DNA from 2 places in the Massilia sp. 2TAF26 genome. Region 1 is predicted to be linked to the other one. Evidence: predicted binding sites of a transcription regulator. Region 1 holds the regulator's gene; the other holds the start of a gene.
The links. The regulator FliA, encoded in region 1, starts transcription of late flagellar genes. The targets are predictions, from matches to a motif close to CTAAAGTTTNNNNNNNNNNNGCCGNTA.
Positions count from the first base shown of each region.

Region 1 (6,425 bases):
TATCGAAGGCAACCACCTTCAACACCGCCTTGTAGGCGGCGCCGAAGCGCGCCGGATCGCCTTTCAAGCGCTCCCACAGCAGCGGAATCATCTCGGCCAGGTATTTGCGGTAGGCGCCGATATACCACTTCGGCTCGAGGCCGATGCTCTGGTGTACCACGCCGACGCGCAGGCGGTCGTGCACGTAGTCCGGGCCGTAGTCGCCGGCGGTCAGGCTGTGGAAATACACGCTCAGGGTGTCGTGCAGGCGCGCCATGACGGCATCGTCCTTCAGCAGCGCGCGCAGTTCGCCGAACTCCAGCAGGTGGTTGTAGAAGGCTTCGGAAAAGGAGGCGCCGTCGGCGCCGGTGAGGGCGTGCACTTCGCGCAGCAGGGCCTCGTCTTCCCCGCCCAGTTCGAGGAAGCGCTTGCGCGCCGCGATCTCGCGCTCGTCCAGTCCGATCTCGCTTGCGATCGCTGCCACTGAATTGTCTGATCCGCTCATAAACCCATGTTCGATGAATGCGCCCGACGATGGTTGCGCCCATCGGGCGCGCTAATGCGGCAGCCACCGCGGCAGGCGCAAGCGCGGTGGTTCGGGGGTGCTGTGGGACGCATCTCGTGGGTCAGTTACGCGCGTTGTTTGGGCAGCGCAAGAGCGGTCAGGACGCGGGAATTTCTGTCGTGAAACTCATATGTTCTTCCAGCATCATTACATTCTAACAATCGTGCACTGCACCAAGAAACCTAATCTGTGACAAACAATCAATCCGTTGCGCTAAAGCCTCACTCATCGTGTGGTTTCTTGCGGCACGGCAATATTCCCGGGCGTCCGGCTTGCTACAACCGTTTTTTGGACAAGCAGAGGGAGGAAACATGGACTGGAAAACGATCATCGGGGCGGCGCTGGCAACGGGCCTGCTGGCCGCGTCCGGCGCCGCGACGGCGGCCGCCGACGTCACGATCCGGGTCGCGCCGGAACGCCAGAACCTGGCGAAGAGCGACAACGTGGTGGTCGACGTCAGCGTCACCAACGCGACCGCGGCCACCCAATACCTGCTGAAGTGGCAAACGCCGTTCGGCGCCATCGAGGCCCCGCTGTTCGAGGTCACGCGCGACGGCCTGCCGGTGCGCTACCTGGGCATCCTATTTCTGGGTATGGCTGAACATGACCGCGTCGGTCTTGATATCGGCCGCGGAGTCGAGCTGGCGCACGTCCGCCAGCGCGCTGCCCTCGTAACGGATCACATAGGTGTGCGTGCCGGGCCGGAAGGCGTAGGCATGGGTGATGTCGATGGTGTGCGCGTGGGCCGAGTGCGGCGCCAGCTCGACGTAGTCGTCCAGGGTCAAGGGGCCGCGCTTGACCATGCGGCCCGTGTACGGCACCGGCGCCTCGCCGGGATGCTCGCGCAGGTCGAACAGGCGACGCGCCAGTTCGGTATCCGCCGCGATCTCGCGCGGCAGGCCGACCCTGCGCTCGCCGCGGTTCTCGATCCTGAACGTCACCAGCACCTTGTCATGCCTGGCGTCGACGCTCAGGCTCGCATGCACATTCATCAGTTCTCCTCCATCGGCGCGCGCGGCGGTGGCCGTCATGAGCCACAGCGCGGCGCACAGCATCGTTCGTCTGCGCATCGACATCTCCTGTCGGGTTGAACGATTGTGCTCCGGCATGGCTGAAATGCCAAGCGTGCGCAGGGTGGATTACTCCGTGCCGGTCCCGGCCAGGATGGTGACGGCCACGCGCCGGTTGCGCGCGCGCCCGACGGGATCGTCGTTGGGCGCGATCGGCTGGTTGGCGCCGCGCCCGATCGCCGCCAGGCGGCGCTCCGCCACCCCGTTCTCGATGAACAGCCGCACCACGGTCGTGGCGCGCACCGCCGACAGCTCCCAGTTCGAGGGGAAGGCCGCGTTGGCGATCGGGGTGGTGTCGGTGTGGCCCTCGACCTCGATCGCATGCGGGTCGTCCTTCAGCAGGCCGGCCACGGTGGCGAGGGTTTCACGCGCATTGCCAGTGAGGCCGGCGTCGCCCTCGTCGAACAGCACGCTGGCGTTGATCTCGATGGTGATGCCGCGGGCGTTGCGGGTGACGCGCACCTTGCCGCTGTTGACCAGCGGCGCCAGCACGCTGTCGAGCTTGCGCGCCAGCAGGTCGAGGCGCTCGCGCTCGCGTTTGGCCGCCTCCGCACGCTTGTGCGCGATGATGTTCGCCAGCGGCAGCGGCAAGGGGTCGGTTTCGACCGAGGGATTGATTTTCGTGGCGGCGCCGCGCCCGCCAAAGGCGTCGCCGAGGGCGTCCGACAGCACCTTGTACTTGCCGACGTTGACCACCGAGACCGCGTACATCACGACGAAGAAGGCGAACAACAGGGTGATGAAATCGGCGTAGGAGATCAGCCAGCGCTCGTGGTTCTCGCTGTCTTCGACGAAGGGTTTGCGGCGCGCCATGTGCCCGGCCCGATCAGTGCTGCGCCATCAGGCAGGCGATGCGTTCTTCGAGCACGCGGGTGGTGTCGCCGGTGGCGAGGTCGTGGAACACGTCGGTCAGGATCTCGTACTGCAGCACGCGCTCGGCGACGATCCCTTTGAGTTTATTTCCCACCGGATGGAACAGCAGGTTGGCCAAGCCCACGCCGTACACCGTGGAGACGAAGGCGACCGCGATGCCGGCGCCCAGGCGCGAGGGGTCGCTCAGGTTTTCCATCACGTGGATCAGGCCCAGCACGGCGCCCAGGATGCCGACCGTCGGCGCATAGCCGGCCGCCGCCTCCCAGATGCGGGCGGCCTGGCGCTCGCGCATCTCGTAGCTGTTAATCTCGGTTTCCAGCAGGCTGCGCAGCTTGTCCGGATGGATGCCGTCGATCACCAGGCGCAGGCCCTTCTGGATGAAGGGATCGGCCTTCGCCATGTACTGTTCCAGCGACAGCAGGCCGTCGCGGCGCGCCGACAGGCTCCACAGGTGGATTTCGCGCGCCAGGTGCTGGCGGCGGTCGGGCGGCGGCGCGAACACCCAGCGCAGCATGCGCAGGCCGCGGATGAAGGCGGATTTCCTGGTCTGTAGCAGGACGGCGCCGAAGGTACCGACCACCACGATCGCGAACGCGGCCGGCTGCACCAGCGAGGAGAACTTGCCGCCGTCGAGAGTGTGGCCGACGATGATGCCGGCGATCGCCAGCAGCAGCCCGAGCAGGCTGGCTATGTCCACGCGCGCTCCCGCAGGTAGGCGCGCAGGCGGGCCACGGCCTGGCTGTGCAGCTGCGAGACGCGCGACTCCGACACGCCCATCACCGCACCGATCTCCTTGAGGTTCAGCTCTTCCTCGTAATACAGGCCCATCAGCAGTTTTTCGCGCGGCGGCAAGGCGTCGATGGCGTCGATCACGGCCTGGCGGAAGTCGGTTTCCATCAGCGCGCGCAGCGGGTCGTCCTCGTCGACGGCATAGCGGTCGAGGAAGCTGTCGCTGCCCTCGTCGCCTTCGCCGCTGTGGAAGTCTTCGTAATAGAGCAGCTGGTGGCCGCCGGAATCGCCCAGCATCTCCTGGTAGTCGGCCAGCGGCAGCTTGAGCGATTTCGCCACTTCGGATTCGCTGGGCGGACGGCCGAGCTGCTGCTGCAGCGCGGCCATCGCCTGCTCCACCTTGCGCATGTTCTGGCGGGTCGAGCGCGGCATCCAGTCGCTGCTGCGCAGTTCGTCGAGCATGGCGCCGCGGATCCGCAGTACCGCATAGGTCTCGAACTGGGCGCCGTGGTTCTCTTCGTAGCGGCCGATCGCATCGAGCAGGCCGATCATGCCTGCCTGTACCAGGTCATCGACTTCGACGGACGGCGGCAGCTTCGCCTTCATCTGGTGGGCGAGACGCTTCACCAACGGCATATGCTCCGTCAGCAAGTGATTCTTGTCCGCTTTCCCTTTAACCGTGTACATTTTTGCTTATTCGTATTCTCTTATGCCGCGTGGCTCATGCCTGTCGCAAAACGGCCGGCCAGGCGGCGGAATGCCACCGAAGCGCCCGCCAGCGGGAAAGCGTCGACCACGGCCCGCCCGAGGCGTGCGGCGCGGTGCAGGTACTCGTCGGCGGGTACGGAACCCATCGAATTGAGTGTTACCGCCAGGTAACGTGTTGCCGCTGATGACATATTATCGTATACCACCTTCGCCTCGGCTTCGGTAGCGCCGGTGACAAGGATACCGAAGGGACGGCGGCCCAGATGCTGGGACAGGCGCTTGATCAAGGCATAGGCATTCGTGATGGATGTCGCGCCGGTCGAGACCTGGACCACGATCTCCGACGAGGCCATGATCGGCACCGGAAAGCCGCCCTCCTCGCTGAATTCGCCGTCGACGATGACGATGCTGCCGGCCGCCTGCTTGACCAGCACGTCGAAGGTTTTCGCCAGGCGGCGCGCATCCTCCGTCGCCCCCGCGTAGGCGGGGGGCCAAGTTTGCTGGCGTCCCCGGCCACTCACAGGAACTTGGGTTCCCGCCTCCGCGGGAACGACGCTATTCATCGTCACCACCGAAAAGCCCTGCGGCGCCGGATGGATCACCTGGTTCAGCGCACACTCCTGGCGCGCCACCTGCAGCAGGCCGGGACCGCGGTCCACGCCCAGGCGCCGGGCCACGCCGTAGTCGCGCTCGCAGGCGTCGACGATCAGCACGTCGTTGCCGCTCTGCGCCAGCGAGGCGCCGAGGTTGATCAGCATGGCGCCCTTGTCGTCCTGCGGGGTCGCCGAAAGGAAGGTCACGATGCGCGGCTTGGGGCCGGCCAGCATCCGCCGCAGGCCTTCGGCCTGGTCGAAGTCGAAACTAGCCAACATACACCTCGCGCAGCGAACGGTCGCTGTTCAGGTTGCCGAGGCCGGCCATCATCAGCGGCAGGTCGGCGTCGGAAAACTGGGCCGCGGCCTCCTTCTTGTTGCGGAAGGCGCGGTCGACCAGCATGGCGCGGTCGGCCAGGTGCAGGTCTTCCGGCACGCGCTGGCCGGTCGACACGTAATACAGGTTCAGCTTCTGGCGGATCATCACGTCCAGTACACCGCCGATCGAAGCGGCTTCGTCCAGCTTGGTCATGATGCAGCCGGCCAGGCCGCTGCCCTGGTAGGCGCGCACCACTTCGTTCAGGGTCTCGTTGGTCGAGGTCGCGTTCAGGCACAGCAGGCGCTGCACGTTGGCGCCGCTCTCCGTCAGCATGGCCACCTGTTCGGTCACCATCTGGTCGCGCTGCGACATGCCGATGGTATCGATCAGCACGGTATGCTTGTTGCGAAGCTCTTTCAGGGCGATCCGCAGGTCGGCCTCGTCCTTCACCGAGTGCACCATCACGCCGAGGATCTTGCCGTAGATGCGCAGCTGCTCGTGGCCGCCGATACGGTAGGCGTCGGTGGTGATCAGGGCCAGCTTTTCCGCGCCGTGGCGCATCACGCAGCGCGCCGCCAGCTTGGCGGTGGTGGTGGTCTTGCCGACGCCGGTCGGGCCGACCAGGGCGAACACGCCGCCGCGGTCGAGGATGGCGTCTTCGTCGCTCATGGTGGTGATGTTGCGCGCCAGGACGGTCTTGATCCAGCGGAGCGATTCGGCGGCATCCTTGCCGGCCGGGAGCTTGTCTACAAGATAGCGCGACAGGCTGGCCGAAAAGCCGGCGCCCAGCATCTCGCGCAGCACGGCGGCCTTCTGCGGCTCGCGCTGCTGGGTGCTGCCCCAGGACAGCTCGGACAGCTGCGATTCCATCATGCCGCGCATCGCGCGCAGCTCGCTCATCATGCCCTGCATCTCGGCGGCGGCGGCGCTGGCAGCCGCGCTTGCTGCCGATTCCTTGGCCTGGGCGATCGCGGCCGACATCATGGCCGTCATCGCGGCCATGTCGAAGGCTGGCGCTTCCGGCTGCGGGGCGCGGCGGTTGGCGTAGGTTTGCGGGGCCGGTTCTTCCAGGTCGTGGAAGGACGGCATGGCCGGGCGGGCCATCGGCGTGCGGGGCGCTGCTGCTGCCGGCTCGGCCGGGACTTCGAATGACGGCGCGCTGTAGGGGCGCGGTGCCGGTCCGTCGATACGGCCCGCTGCATGCAGCGTGCGGGCCGCTGGTGCCGCCGGCGCATCGTCCAGATGGTTCAGCTGGGGGCGCGGGGCCGCCATTTCCGACTCCGGCGCCGGCGAAGCCAGCGAGGCGACGTCGTCGTTGTCCAGCGCCAGGATCTCGACCACGCCGTCCACCGGGCGGTTCGACAGGATGACCGCGTCCGGTCCCAGGGCATCACGCACTTTGCGCAGGGCCTCACGGGAAGTCGGGGCTGTAAATTTCTTCACGTTCATCGTTGGTCTCCGCTCTTGCAGGCAGGTGTTACGTCAGTCGGTCGCTATTGGTCGGCGGGCGCAGTGGCTCATTCACGTTACAATTATTGACGATGCCTGGAGGAAAGCATCCTTCGAAAAGGGCAAGGAAATCTGCCTAT
Region 1 is NZ_JBFRFV010000011.1:273-6,697, reverse strand. It holds gene AB4Z32_RS13370 (EAL domain-containing protein) at 1-463, opposite strand, end outside; gene AB4Z32_RS13365 (hypothetical protein) at 1,126-1,614, opposite strand; gene motD (flagellar motor protein MotD) at 1,684-2,427, opposite strand; gene AB4Z32_RS13355 (flagellar motor protein) at 2,441-3,184, opposite strand; gene AB4Z32_RS13350 (RNA polymerase sigma factor FliA) at 3,175-3,903, opposite strand; gene AB4Z32_RS13345 (MinD/ParA family ATP-binding protein) at 3,924-4,793, opposite strand; gene flhF (flagellar biosynthesis protein FlhF) at 4,786-6,285, opposite strand.

Region 2 (6,425 bases), on a different contig from region 1:
TCGCGGCCAGTGCGCGCTTCCAGCGCAGCGACTGTTGCGGCGTGCCGCTCAGGGCCTTGCCGTAGAACTCGAAACGCTGGTCGGACACGGCTTTCGGCAGTACGCTCGCCATCTGGTTGATGCGGTGGAAGGCCAGGTAGTCCTTCCAGGTCTGCAGGTCGACCTTCTGCACCAGTGCGGCTTCGCCCACCACCGCGCTCGGATGCCAGACGATGAATTTCTGCTGGTCGCCCAGGCGCGCGGCCTTGAAGAAGGCGTTCCAGTCCATGCCCGGGGCCTTGGCGGTGAAGTCCTTCGCGGTCCAGGTGTTGTCGGCCTTCAGCACGTCGGCCGAATCGGCGCGGGTGGCATGGGTGTTGGCGATGTCGACTTCGAGCGCGAACACCTTGGCGGCGCGTGCCTCGGCATCGCTCGCGGTTTTACTGTAATCGGCCAGCTTCAGCATGGCCGCGATGTGCTGCTGGTACTTGGTGCGCAGCTCGGCCATCTTCGGATTGTTGTCCAGGTAGTAGGCGCGGTCCGGCATGCCCAGGCCACCCTGCAGGAGGTAGGGCATGTGGCGCGTGGTGTCGTGCAGGCCCTGCGCGACCCACAGGCCGAACAGGTTCTCGGTAAAGAAGTGGGTGTTGTTCAGGGGGTCGACGTCGGCGCGGATCGATTCGCCCAGCGCGCGCGTGAGGCCGGCCTTGTCCTTGATGGCCTCGATCTTCGCCAGCATCGGCTTGAGCGGGGCGATGCCCTTGCCTTCGATGGCCGGCTCGTTCATGTAGGAGCGGTAGTAGTCGGATACCTTGCGGGGCTCGCCGCCCAGCTTCTTGTCGTCGGCGAGGCCCTCGATCATCTTGACGATGCGCTGGTTGGTCTCTTCCGCCAGCGCGCCCATCGCGCCCCAGGAGCTGCGGTCGGCCGGGATCTCGGTCTTCGACAGCCAGTCGCCGTTCGCGTAGGCGAAGAAATCGTCGCCCGGGCGGATGGCCGCGCTGCCTTGCGGCGCTTCGGCCTTCGGCGCGGCGGCCGGCTGCGCCTGCCCTGCCGCCTGGCCCGGCATCGAGATCACGGCGGCGCCGCACAGGGCGAACACGATCGCCGTCTTTACTGGTGTCCAGCTGGTCTTCATGGAATTCCCTTCTTGTTGATTGATCTGCTTATTGTAGTACCTGGGGTTCATTTCAGCGCCTCGCGCACCTGTGGCAGCAGGCGCGCCTTCTGGGCCGCGCGCACGCGCACGCCATTGGCGACCCGCTGCGCTTCGACCTGCGCGTCGGCCTCGAAGTTCTGGCGAACGTAGTCTTCCATGCGCTGGGCGTCCTGGACGCTCGAGGACGCGGTGACGATGCCCGGGAACACCCGGTAGCGGTTCAGCGCATCCTGGGTTTTCATCAACGGCTCGCGGTTGGCGACGGCGAAGTTCCAGGCCTGGTCGAGGTGTTCGCGGCCCACGCCCAGCACGATGCGGGCGACCATGGTCGGCGGCGTCGACGGCGCCAGCGACATCTGCAGCACCTTGTCGGCCAGGGCCGAATCCTGGACCTGGATCAGCGCCCCGGTCAAGCGCGAGCGCTCCTCGTTGTTCTGGCTCGCGGCCAGGCGCCCGGCGATGGCGTCGAAGGTGGCGGCGTCGGCGTAGCGGCCGGCGGCCGAGGTGACGAAGCCGATCATCGCCGGGCTGACCGCGGCGGGTTCCTTCAGCCAGCGCTGGAAGCGGCTGCGGGCCTGGGTGATCGCCTCCTCGTCGCCGGCGCGGGCCAGGACGCCGGCCAGCAGGGCGCGCAGCTGGGCGTCTTCGGCGGTTTCGCCCGGCTTTTCGTCCCAGCCCAGTTTCGCCAGCTTCGGTTTTGCAAAGCCGATGATGAAGCGGCGGACCAGCGGCCGTTCCGGCTCGCCGCGCGCCAGCGCATCCAGGAAGTTCAGGTTGGCAGCGATAGCCTCCCAGACCGCCAGGCGCGGCTCGTCGGCCAGTTGGCCGGCCAGCTTCAGGTATGCCTCGAGCGGCACGCTGCCGGCCGTGACCTGGGTCCAGGTGTCGTTCAGGAGCTTCAGGCGGGTGGCGTCCGGCAGGTGCGCGGCCTGGCCGGCCAGGGCGTCGAAGCTGGGACGGTCGTACTGGATGCGGAAGTAGCCGACGCTGTGCGGATCCACCACCAGCGCGCCTTCGCAGCCCGGCAGCATCAGGCGGGTGCTGGCGCCGGACAGCAGGGTATACATGGCCTTGCCGTTCACGGTACCGACCTGCACGGGCACGTTCCACAGCCGGTTTTCGGTGGCCGGCTCGTCGAGGCGGAACTGCTGCTGGCTGAGGCTCACCTTGCGCTTGCCGTCCTCGCAGACCTGCTCGACCTTGATGAGCGGGAAGCCCGGCTGGGTGGTCCAGTCCGAGGCCAGCTTGCCGACCGGCTTGCCGGACGCCTGCTCCAGCGCCGCCCACAGGTCGCTTGACGTCGTGTTCGAGTACTGGTGCTTCGCCATGTAGGCGCGGATGCCCTTGCGGAAGGCGTCTTCGCCGAGATACGCCTCGAGCATGCGCAGGAAGGCCTGGCCCTTCTCGTAGGTGATGTCGTCGAAGGCGTCGGCGGCCTGGGCTTCGGTCTCGACCGGGGTCTGGATCGGATGGGTGGTCTTGCGCGAGTCGAGGTTCATGACGCGCTCGCGGTCGCCGATGTTGGCCAGGTAGGGCCGCCACTCAGGGTGGAAATGCTCGGTGGCCTTGGACGCCATCCAGGAGGCGAAGCCCTCGTTCAGCCACAGATTGTCCCACCAGGCCATGGTCACCAGGTTGCCGAACCACTGGTGGGCCATCTCGTGGGCGTTGACCGAGAATGTGCCCTGCTTGACGCTCTCGGGGCTGGTCTTCGGGTCGTACAGCAGGGTGTTCTCGTTGTAGACGATGCCGCCCCAATTCTCCATCGCGCCATTGAAACCGTTCGGGATCGCAATCTGGTCGAGCTTGGCCAGCGGATACGGCACGCCGAAGTAATTGTTATAGAAGTGAAGCAGGTCGCGGCTGGCGCTCAGCGCGAATGCGCCCTTGTCCTTCTTGCCCTCGGTGGTGACGACGCCGATCTCGACCCCGTCCTGCCTGGCACTGATGCGCTCGAACTCGCCGGCCGCCAGCACCACCAGGTAGCTCGGCATCTTCGGGGTCGGCTTGAAGCTGATGCGCTGCTTGCCGCCGGCAAGCTTGGCCTGCTTGTCGACCGGGGTATTCGAATAGGCCTTCAGGCCCGCCGGCAGGTCGACCGACAGGCGGAATTTCGCGCGAAAGGCGGGCTCGTCCCAGGTCGGCAGCATGCGCCGGGCGTCGGTCGGCTCCATCGTGGTGGCGATCAGCTTCTTGTCGGCCTTGCCGGCCTGGTAATTCACATAGAACAGGCCGCGCCCTTCCCGATTGATCTTGCCGCGGAAGGCCAGGTCCAGGCGGTAGCGCCCCGGCGCGAGTTCATGCGGAAGGGTGAAGCTGAGGGTTTCCTGCTTGTCGTCCAGCACCGGCGTCAGCTTGAGCTGCTTCATGCCCTTGCCCGACAGGGCCGCGCTCTCGATCTCCAGGGCGGCGGCGTTCAGCATGATGGTCGAGGTCGGTTTGAGGACGTCGATCTCGATGCCTTCGGTGCCGCTGAAGGTATTGGCCTCGATGTCCGGCGCCAGGTGGGCGATGTATTCGACCGGAACGACATCCTTGGGCAGCTTGCCCGGTGTCTTATCAAAAGAAAATGGTGCCTCAGCATGGGCACCAATGGCGGCAATGGCCAGCGCGGTAGCGCCGAACGCCTGGAATCGTCTCATGGACTTTTCTCCCTCTCTCTCATCTTGTTATCGTCGGCGCTGCTGTGGCGCACCGATCCACCCTGCACTATAGGCAAGAGAAATGGCAAGGATGACAGGATTGCGACAGACTGCAAAAAGCCGCGCTGGATTGCACGATCCGGGGAGCAGGTCGCATTCTGCCCCTTTCCTTCGTGCGCCACAGTCTGCCGGAAACGGGCATGATCTTGATGTCGAAAAATTTTTAAAAAAATCTTTCGAAAACCCTAAAGTTCCCTAAAGCGGAGCCGTTAAGGTCTTAGATACCCGGCAATCCGGCCGGAAAAATTGCTTTTGGTGCACCATGACGTCCAACGAAGTCCTCGCCATGTACGAAAACATCGCCGCCCTCAGCGGCCGCATGGCGGCAGCGGCCCGCGACGGCGACTTCGACGGCCTGGCCCGCCTGGAAACCCAGTGCGCCCTGCAGGCAAGCGCCACCAAGTCGGGCGTTCCGGCACTCGAAGGCGCCCAGCGCCTGCGCAAGATCGACCTGCTCAAGCAGATCATGGCCAACGACCGCGCTGTGCGCGACGTGACCGAGCCCTGGCATGGACAGCTCGAGCGGGCCATGAGCGCTCACTGAATCCTGCCTGGCCGGCATTTCCGGAAAAAAGCACAACCCCTGCGATGGCGACGTCTCAGGGGTTTTTTTCCATCCTTCCCTGCAGCGCCACCGGACAGGACGGCTGGCTGGACTTCCGGCAGGCGCTGTGGCCGGACTGCCCCAGGGACGAGCACCTGGCCGAGATGCAGTCCGCCCTCGATCTTCCGGACAAATACGCCCAGTTTCTGGCTTGCGGAGCGGACGGCCAGGCCGCCGGTTTCGTCGAAGCCTCGCTGCGCACGGACTATGTCAACGGGACGGATAGCTCGCCGGTGGCTTTTCTCGAAGGTATTTACGTGGCGCCGGCGTACCGCCGCCAGGGCGTCGGCAGACTGCTGGTTGCCGCCGTGGCCGCATGGGCCAGGGAACGGGGATGCCGCGAACTCGCATCGGATGCGCCACTGGACAACGTGGTCAGCCATGCCATGCACGCCGCGCTGGGCTTCGAGGAAACCGAGCGGGTGGTGTACTTCCGCAAACCCCTGCCCTCTTCCTGATCCCGGTCTCAGGCCCCTTGCGCCGTCGCGGCCGCCCTACCCTGCGCCGCCAGGATTCCCGCAATATTCCCCTCGATCCATTCGGCCAGCTCACCCAGCTTGCCGCTGATCTCTTCCCCCAGCGGCGTCAAGCGATATTCGACGCGCGGCGCGGCCGCCGTGTGGACGATGCGCTGGACGAAGCCGTCCTGTTCCAGCCATACCAGGGTCTGGGCCAGCATCTTCTCGCTGATGCCGCCGACCCTGCGGCGCAGCTCGCCGAAACGCTGGGCGCCGTCGCCCAGCGCCACCAGCAGCAGGACGCCCCAGCGGCTGGTCACGTGCTTGAGTATGTCGCGCGAAGGACAATGTTCGGAAAATATATCGCCGCGCAGGGCGGGGTCCGGGGATGCATCGTTCATGGAGTCTCCTTGCCAACCATGACATCCTAAGCCAAGCGGGGAAACTCAGCCGTCGCCTTGCGCGCAGGCATGTGCAGGCAAGAAAATGAGGGCAAGAAAAAACCCGCTGCGGAAGATCCGAGCGGGTTTTCAGGAATTGGGGAGTGCGAGCACCAGGTATCTCCTGGCGTCGCCTCTTGCCGGTTGCATCCGGCGTTCACCTGCCACTGTAGACAGGCAAACCGCTTCCGGGTACAGGCGTTTCTTCAACGATCATCTGGTTTCCGCGCCACGCTATCGGTGGTGGCTGCGCCAGATCCTGAGCCGTTTTTGTGGTCAAGAAGATCACATGCGAGCCAGTATAACGCAAATTTCGAGCTTGTGTAGACGAGTTTGTGTGCGCCTATTCGAAAGTCGGCTCGACCGCTTCCGGCGCCGGTTCCGGCGCCGCCTTCGCCGCCGGCGCACTGCGCGCGCCGATGCGCTGGCGCAGCCGTTCGATCAGGCGCGGTGCGGCCGGGATGTTGACATTGCGTACCGTCCGCTTACGCCGGCGCAGCAGCAAAGCGGCGCCCGACGCCAGCAGCAGCGCCGCCGCGCCGCCGATCCAGCTCCACGGCAGACCGGATTCCGGTTCGGGCGGCGGGGTCTTGGGCTTGCGCGGCACCAGGGGCTTGATCGCGCTGATCGGCTTGGGACCGGCCGGTTTTTGCGCGAGCTCGAGTACCGGGGCGGGCGCGGGGGCAGATGCGGCGGCGGATGCGGCGGCGGGCGCCGGTGTCGGCGCGGGCTTCGGTATCGGTGCGGACGCCGGCGTCGATGCCGGCGCCGGCTTCGGTGCGGCAGGCGGCGTCGCGCCCAGGCTCGCCTGCAAGGATTTCACTTTGCCTTCCAGCACACCGATCTGTTTTTTCAGTTCGGCGTTCTTGCCGTCGAGGGCGGCGCAGACGCTGGCCTGCTCGGCTTGCTGCGCGCAGATGGCCGGCGCGGCGGCCTGGCGCGCGTGGCTGGGCAGCGGCAATGGCTTCGGCGCAGATGCTTTCGGTTCTGCATCGGCGGCCGGCTCGGGCTTGCGCACGGTGACGGCTTTGCGCGGAGGCAGGGAAACCGCCACCGGCGCGGCCTTCGGCGCCGGTTCCGTAT
Region 2 is NZ_JBFRFV010000022.1:6,012-12,436, reverse strand. It holds gene AB4Z32_RS20080 (M13 family metallopeptidase) at 1-1,117, opposite strand, end outside; gene AB4Z32_RS20075 (M1 family metallopeptidase) at 1,165-3,780, opposite strand; gene AB4Z32_RS20070 (flagellar protein FliT) at 4,103-4,384, shown strand; gene aac(6') (aminoglycoside 6'-N-acetyltransferase) at 4,429-4,902, shown strand; gene AB4Z32_RS20060 (winged helix-turn-helix transcriptional regulator) at 4,911-5,303, opposite strand; gene AB4Z32_RS20055 (type IV pilus assembly protein FimV) at 5,686-6,425, opposite strand, start outside.
Region 2: a site for FliA is predicted at 4,026-4,052, ahead of AB4Z32_RS20070 (flagellar protein FliT). Genes of this name have one in related genera too.